2 regions of the Mesorhizobium shangrilense genome follow, and region 2 is predicted to be linked to the other one. Evidence: predicted binding sites of a transcription regulator. Region 2 holds the regulator's gene; the other holds the start of a gene.
What was found. Region 2 encodes LexA, which represses DNA repair genes until DNA is damaged. Its sites were predicted from a motif close to TGTTCNNNNTGTGTTCNG; they were not measured.
Positions count from the first base shown of each region.

Region 1: a site for LexA is predicted at 1,369-1,386, ahead of ABVQ20_RS23365 (YifB family Mg chelatase-like AAA ATPase). Genes of this name have one in related genera too.

Region 1 covers NZ_JBEWSZ010000001.1:4,840,547-4,844,759, reverse strand. Annotated here, with positions in the region: gene ABVQ20_RS23370 (radical SAM protein) at 182-1,183, shown strand; gene ABVQ20_RS23365 (YifB family Mg chelatase-like AAA ATPase) at 1,481-3,013, shown strand; gene ABVQ20_RS23360 (malate synthase G) at 3,257-4,213, opposite strand, start outside.
Region 2 covers NZ_JBEWSZ010000001.1:1,353,805-1,358,017, reverse strand. Annotated here, with positions in the region: gene ABVQ20_RS06860 (pyridoxal-phosphate dependent enzyme) at 1-845, shown strand, start outside; gene lexA (transcriptional repressor LexA) at 1,313-2,035, shown strand; gene ABVQ20_RS06850 (ComEC/Rec2 family competence protein) at 2,029-4,213, opposite strand, start outside.

The DNA of each region.
Region 1 (4,213 bases), 3.5 Mb from region 2:
ATCCCCAACCGATCGATTTAGGCAGCGCCGAAACCGGTCGGCGACAGCTCCGGAGCCTGCATGGACTCCCACCACTTGACCGGGTACCGTAAGTTAACCGTTCGAGGCTCTTCTGTTTTTACCGGAAGCGACGGGGCGGAGCTTCGTGAAGCAGGGCACGACTATGGCGGATGGAAGTGCGATGGCCTCGGCACATCTTGCCGCAAGCAGCGCTCCTGGAAACGCTTCGCGCTTCTATGATGTCGAAGCTGATTGGACCCTCCTTCGGGGATGCAATTTTCGCTGCACCTATTGCTTCTCGCCGCCAGAAGTCCTTGCCACCAAGATAGGTGCCCACGCCAGGCCGGAGAAGTGGCAGGAGGCATTCGATGCCACCGGCCTGACCTGGCTCCTCCACATCACGGGAGGGGAGCCGACCGCCTATCCCGAATTCAGTCGCCTATGCCAGTTGCTGACGCAACGCCATCACCTCTCGGTCAACACCAACCTATCCCTCGACACGGTCCTGTCACTCATCGGTGCGGTTGATCCGCAGCGTATCCGTTTCATCCACGCCGCCTTCCATCCCAACGAACGGGAGAGGAAGAATGGCATTGCCGCCTTTGTGCGGCGCGCTGTGACGCTTCGCGACGCCGGCTTCACCATGCTGATCACCATGGTGGCGACGCCCGAGGTGCTCGCCAACTTCGACGAGATGGCCGGCCCCATCCGCGATGCCGGACTTGCCGTGACGCCCAAGATCCTGCGCGAAAATTTCCAAGGCAAACGCTATCCGGATGCCTATAGCGAGGTGGACAAGGCGCGATTCAGGACGGCGCTCCTCGGCGGCCAGACCGCCTACCAGAATGTTCTCGACGGCATGGGCGAGGCGCCGACCATCAACTTCTTCAGCGACGAGGACTATCTCGGCGGCGTGCCCTCCTTCAAGGGACGCACATGCGATGCGGGCTACAAGTTTGTGGCCATCACGCCCGAGGGCGATGTTTCCCTGTGTGGGGGACCGCAACTCGGCAACATGCTCGATGGCTCGCTGCGCCTGCGGGACAAGAGTTCGGTCTGCAATACGACCTATTGCGTCTATTTCTGCGCGAAGTATGCGCAGCCTGCCGTGGAGACGCCCGAGGGAGCCTTGCTGGGTTGGGGGCGTCGTCTCCTGTCGAGGACAAACACCCTCTTCAGATAGAAGGCTGTGAAACCTTGAGAGTGAAATGGCTGCGGCAGCCAGAGTCGCCCGCATGCTCTCAGTGGCTTCTGTCGCCTGACCACGGCGATGGTTCTCTAGTGTCATCGAGCCCTGAACTTGATTGTGCGCTGGAAGACCCCGATCAAAGACCGAGCATGGGCGACAAATGATCTTGTGTGGTCAAATGTTCCTGTAATGTTCTTGCTCAAAATGAAAATCTATGGTTGTCTAGGCTGACCTCGCTCGCGGCCTGATCGCAGCCGCGAGCGAGCCGGTCTCTTGGGGGCTTGAGAAGAAATGGTGGCGCGGGTTCGCACGGTGGCTTTCCAGGGCATCGAGGCCGTACCGGTCGATGTCCAGGTGATGATCGCACCCGGCAAGGTCAACATGCATATCGTCGGCCTGGCCGACAAGGCGGTGGCCGAGAGCCGCGAACGGGTGCAGGCAGCACTTCATGCCTCCGGCCTGTCGATGCCGTCGAAGAAAGTCACCGTCAATCTGGCGCCCGCCGACCTGCCCAAGGAGGGCAGCCACTATGATTTGCCGATCGCGCTTGGCCTGATGGCGGCACTTGGCGCCATTCCGGGCGACATGCTGGCCGGTTATGTGGTGCTCGGCGAACTGTCGCTCGACGGCACCATCGCCGCCGTCGCCGGCGCGCTGCCGGCGGCGATCGGCGCCAATGCCGAGGGCAAGGGCCTGATCTGTCCGTTCGCTTGTGGGCCGGAGGCGGCTTGGGCGGGGCGGGAATTCGATATTCTGGCGCCGCGCAGCCTGATCGCCATCGCCAACCATTTCCGTGGCACGCAGGTGTTGTCGCGGCCGGAGGCCGGCGTCCACGCCTCGGCGCGCGACCTGCCCGACCTCTGCGACATCAAGGGCCAGGAGACCGCCAAGCGGGCGCTGGAAGTGGCGGCGGCTGGGGGGCACAATCTGCTGATGGTGGGCCCACCCGGTTCCGGAAAATCCATGCTGGCGCAGCGGCTGCCGTCGATCCTGCCGCCGCTGGCGCCGAAGGAACTTCTGGAAGTCTCGATGATCGCATCGGTGGCGGGCGAGCTCGGCGAAGGCAAGCTGACCGACCGGCGGCCATTCCGCGCCCCGCACCATTCGGCCTCGATGGCGGCCATGGTCGGCGGCGGCATACGTGCCCGGCCCGGAGAAGTCTCGCTCGCCCATCACGGCGTGCTGTTCCTCGACGAATTCCCCGAATTCACGCCGCAGACGCTGGATGCGCTCCGCCAGCCGTTGGAGACCGGCGATTGCATGATCGCGCGCGCCAACCACCGCGTCACCTATCCGGCGCGCATCCAACTGGTCGCGGCGATGAATCCGTGCCGCTGCGGCATGGCTGGCGAGCCCGGCTATCGCTGCCTGCGCGGCGAGCGCTGCCGCACCGACTATCAGGCGCGCATTTCCGGCCCTCTGCTCGACCGCATCGATCTGCGTATCGAGGTGCCGGCGGTTTCGGCCAGCGATCTGATCCGGCCGGACCGGGCCGAGAAAAGCGAGGCCGTGGCGCTGCGCGTGGCGCGCGCCCGCACCATCCAGCGCGAGCGTTTCGAACGCCTCGGCGTCACCCGCGCCACCACCAATGCGCACTGTTCGCCTTCCATCATCGAGTCGATCGCGACGCCGGACGCCGCCGGCCTGACGCTGCTGAAGGACGCCAGCGAAAAGCTCGGCTTCTCCGCCCGAGCCTATCATCGCGTGCTGAAAGTCGCGCGGACGCTGGCCGACCTCGACGCCAGCGAAACGGTGGGCCGCATCCATCTGGCCGAGGCGATTTCCTACCGGATGATGTCTGAGCGGGTGGCGCAGGCGGCGTGACGTTTCCCTCCCCCTTGAGGGGAGGGTGGCCGCGAAGCGGACGGGAGGGGTCGCAACGGCAGTGCGCCAACTCCAATTTCGACGATGTGCCTTGGTAGGGCGTTCATCGATACGTCCGAAACCTGCTCGGTTTCAAACTTCGGCAAGGCCGAGAGTCTCTTCGACGACCCCTCCCGTCCGCTTCGCGGCCACCCTCCCTCAAGGGGGAGGGGGACGTCAGCGCTAGGGATCTACCGTTGGCGCCTAGCCCACCCGCTCTTTCGCCTTCAGCTCCAGCCGCCGTGCGTGCAGCACCGGCTCCGTATAGCCATTGGGCTGCTCGCGGCCCTTGAAGACGAGATCGCAGGCGGCAAGGAAGGCGATTGAATTGTCGAAATCCGGTGCCATCGGCCGATACAGCGGATCGCCGACATTCTGCCGGTCGACGATCGCCGCCATGCGCCGTAGGGAGTCCATCACCTGGATGCGCGAGCAGACATCGTGGCGCAGCCAGTTGGCGATGTGCTGCGAGGAGATGCGCAGCGTGGCACGATCCTCCATCAGCCCGACGTCGTTGATATCTGGCACTTTCGAGCAGCCGACGCCCTGGTCGATCCAGCGCACGACATAACCAAGAATGCCCTGTGCGTTGTTGTCGAGCTCCTTCTGGATGTCGGCGTCGCTCCAGTTCGGGCGTACCGCGACCGGCACCGACAGGATGTCGTCGAGCTTTGCCTTGGGCCGGCTCCTCAGCGCCGCCTGCACGGCCTGCACATCGACCTTGTGGTAGTGCGTGGCGTGCAGTGTGGCCGCCGTCGGCGACGGCACCCAGGCGGTGTTGGCGCCGGCCTTCGGATGGGCGATCTTTTCGACCAGCATCGCCGCCATCAGGTCGGGCATCGCCCACATGCCCTTGCCGATCTGGGCATGGCCGGCCAGTCCGCATTCGAGGCCAGTGTCGACATTCCAGGCTTCGTAGGCGGAAATCCAGGCCGCCTGCTTCATGTCGCCCTTGCGGATCATCGGGCCGGCTTCCATCGAGGTGTGGATCTCGTCGCCGGTGCGGTCGAGGAAGCCGGTGTTGATGAAGGCGACGCGGTCTTTTGCCGCGCGGATCGCCTCCTTGAGGTTGACGGTGGTGCGCCGCTCCTCGTCCATGATGCCCATCTTGATGGTATTGTCGGCCATCCCGAGCAGCGCCTCGACACGGCCAAAGATCTC
Region 2 (4,213 bases):
TCAAGCTCGAGACCTTGTCGCCCATCGGGGCCTTCAAGGTCAGGCCGGCGCTCAATGCCTTGCTCTCTCGCGACGCGGAGGCGCTGAGGCATGGCGTCGCGACCGTCAGTTCCGGCAACATGGCCTATGGCATGGCCTGGGCAGCAAGAGCGCTTGGCGTTCCAATGGCCGCCTACATGTATTCCGACGCCCCACGAACCAAGATTGACGGGGTTCGCCGCCTCGGCGGAGAGGTGCGTTTCGTCTCCCATGAGACCTGGTGGCGCTACATCACCGGCGTTGAACAACCGGACACCGATGAACTCCTCGTGAATCCCGTCACCGATCAGGCGGTGCTGGCGGGCAATGGCACGATCGGCCTGGAGATCGTCGAGGATCTGCCGGAGGTCGACTGCGTGCTGACACCCTATGGCGGCGGCGGCATGACAACCGGGGTCGCAAGCGCGCTCAAGGCACTGCGGCCGCAGGCGAAGGTCTTTGCGGTCGAGGACGAGAACGCGGCTCCAGTCACCGCCGCACTGGCAGCCGGGCGCATTGTCGAGATCAAGACACGACCGTCCTTCATCAAGAGCATTGGCGGACCGTCCCTGGTGCCCGCGCTATGGCCGTTGGCGAACCAGTCTATCGACGGAGCCATTGCCGTCAGCCTTGAGCAGGTAACGGACGCGATGCGGCTCCTGTTCTCGACCGCAAAGATCGTGGCCGAAGGCGCGGGCGCCGCATCGCTGGCCGCCGCCCTTTGCAGCGAGCACGCGACCGGCAATATCGTCTGCGTTATTTCAGGCGGAAACATTGATGCCGGCGCCTATGCGCAAGTGCTGGCCGGGGCAATCCCGCCTGCCTGAAATCCCGCCCTGGTTCACCCAAGACGATGAGCCTGATGTTCGCCCACTCGAGGCGGAGCAGTCTCTCTGCCCAAGGGGCCACTTGCGGCAGACCGGAAATGAGATTCCGCAATTGCCAATGGTTGGCAGTTTGGCTTCGTTTCGTTCACGTGCGGGCTAGGCAACCCGCGAGGCAAACCGCTTCGCAAATGGATTATTTTCCGTTGTCCGGGCGACGAGGCGAGGACTGCTGTACGGTTGCGCAAGAGGCAAAAAACGAAATGATTTCAATTTGGCCAAGCCAAAATTTGGAACCACGGCCCGCTGTCGTGGTAACCGTCGCGGGCATTGCATGGTTTCCACCCTCTGAACATATTCATTAAACTTTAAACGGTTGCGGAACACAACTGGAACAGATAGTGTTTGTTCTGGGTTTGTTTTTCTGATTCTGGTTTCAGATCCCGTCTTCGAATCCCTTGGGGGCCGCCATGCTGACGCGCAAGCAACATGAACTTCTGATGTTCATCCATGAACGGCTGAAGGAAAGCGGAATTCCCCCGTCGTTCGACGAAATGAAGGAAGCGCTCGACCTCGCTTCCAAGTCCGGAATTCACCGGCTGATCACTGCGCTGGAAGAGCGCGGGTTCATTCGCCGGCTACCCAACAGGGCTCGTGCGCTGGAAGTGCTGCGTCTTCCCGATTCCATTGCACCCGGCCTCAACGCGGCGCGCAAATTTTCACCGAGCGTCATCCAGGGCAGCCTGGGTCGACAGATCAAGCCAGCCCCCACCCGCATGCCTTCCGCTGGCAATGACGATGACGCGGTCTCCGCGATATCCATCCCGGTGATGGGCCGCATCGCCGCCGGTGTGCCGATCGATGCCATCCAGCACCAGACCCATTCCATCTCGGTGCCGCCAGACATGATCATGGGCGGCGACCACTATGCGCTGGAGGTCAAGGGCGATTCGATGATCGAGGCTGGCATCTTCGACGGCGATACTGTCATCATCCGCAACGCCGACACCGCAAGTCCCGGCGAGATCGTCGTGGCGCTGGTCGACGATGAAGAAGCGACGCTGAAACGCTTCCGCCGCAAAGGCGCCTCGATCGCCTTGGAGGCCGCCAACCCTGCCTACGAAACCCGGATCTTCGGACCCGACCGCGTCAAGGTGCAAGGCAAGCTCGTCGGACTGATCCGGCGTTATTGAGCCGGCGCAGCAACGGGTTTGTCGGGCTTGCGATAGGGCGGCAGCCCCCTCGCCTCGCGTGAGAATTTTCGTTGCTGGTGCCAAGGCCGGTACGGTCTGTCGACCGCGAAGCTTATTTTCGGTCGCGAAGTCGCTGATTGCGGGTCGAAGAAGACGGCGGCACTTCCCGTGCGGGCGAGTTGTCGTTTGGTGACGACGAGGACCGTCGGATTGCGGCAAGGGTCGTAGCCTGTCGCGTCGTTGATGACGATCAGATCAGCAAAACGACAGGCTTTCCAAGCTTTCTTGCGATCCTCCACATAAACAACGATCGCGCCGGACGGGTGTCGGGCAACGCATAGATCGTCACTGCAATAGAATGAGAATGGCGCGCCCGGCGGCAGATCAGCGGCATCAGCGATGTCGAATTGTGGATCGCTTTGGCCGAAGCTCTCCGGCTTGATGATGGTTTCGGATTGCAGCGCACGCTTCCAGTTGTCCGCCGTGAATTCGTTGGGGCGCTCGCGGCTCACTGCAAGTTCGCCACCGCCGATCGGCAACGCCACCAGCCGCGCATCTTCCGAAATCAGTACATCCGGCGCGCGCGTGTCGGAAATCGTCAGCAGGCCGGCAAGCGCGAAAGGCAGTGACGCCAGCCGCAGCCAGGTTGTCGCCATCGTCGCGATGATCAGGGCGACTGTCACCAGCAAGACCGATTGCAGCGAAATCAACCCGACCGCGTCGATCGGCGAACGTTCAGAGAACCAGGCTGACAGCGCGATCATCGCTGTCAGCCCCTTGCCCATGACATAGAGGAACGGCCCATCCGCTCCGAATGGCATGGCCAGCGAACTGAAGACCGCAAAGGGCATGACGATCACCGACACGATCGGCATGATGGCCAGATTGGCAAACAGGCTGAACGGTGACACCCGCTGGAAATGCCAGATCGCAAAGAGTGCCGTCGCGCTTCCAGCTATGATGGACGTCATGGCGAGGCCTCCGGTCGCCAGCAGCAGTTTTCGCATGAGGAAGCCGGGCAGAGATCGTCGCGGCGGCGGCGTGCTGACCTTGCGCGCGCGATAGTCGGACCAGCCGGCATAGGCACCAACGAGAGCAGCGGTCGCCGCAAAGGACATCTGGAAACTGGGGCCGACCACCTCGTGCGGCGAGACGACGATAACGGCAATGGCTGAGATTGCGAGATTGCGTATGGTCAATGCCGCCCGATCGAACAGCACAGCGACAAGCATGACCGAAAGCATGATGAAACTGCGCTCAGCCGCGACCACAATGCCGGAAATCACGAGAAAGGCGGCGATCGAGACAAGCGCGGCCGCGGCTGCGTATTTCTTGACCGGACGGCGCGAGGAGAAATCCGGAAACAAGGCGAATGAACCGCGCAGCAGCAGCATGATCGTGCCGGCAACCAGCGCCATGTGAAGTCCTGAAATGGAGATGACATGATAGATGCCGGTGCGCCGCATCGCCTCGTTGATCTCTTCGGGGATTCCGGCACGAACGCCGACGATAAGCGCGGCGGCAATCTCGCCCTCGGCGCCACCGATGCTGGTGCGGATATGATCGGCGATGGTTTCGCGCGCGTTTTCGATCGACGACCCAAGCCGCGCCGCAAACGGCATATCGTCGGAAGGAACGATCGTCGGATTGCTGAGGAAGAAGCCGCTGGCGCCAATGCCGGTGAAATAGCTGTCAAACGAGAAGTCATAACTGTCCGGACGGACCGGACCGGTGGGTGGCAACAGCCGAACATAGCCCGCGACTTGGGAACCGGCGGTCATGTCGGAGGGTATTTTTCGCGCGGAAAGGCGGACCCGTTCGGGCGCGTAGCGCAGGGTCGGTCTTGTCGTCGAGAGAACATCGATCGTCAGCCGGACGCGGCCATTCGGCATCTGGTCGAGCGAGACGACACGCCCCGTCAGTCGCGTCGAGATTTCGGAACCGAGGATCTGCGTTCCGGCGCGCCATGTCTCAACCTTGGCGGCAAGCACACCCAGCGCGCAAAGCAGCGCCATCATGAAACACAAATGGGTTTTGCGGTAGGATCGCGAGACGAATGCGCATGATGCCGCCAGGAAAACGACAGCGACAATCTTCGGAAAACCGGGTTCCTCACCCAGCGAAAAGTATCCGATCACGCCGAGTGCAAGGAATACCGGCACCAACAGAAAGGCAACG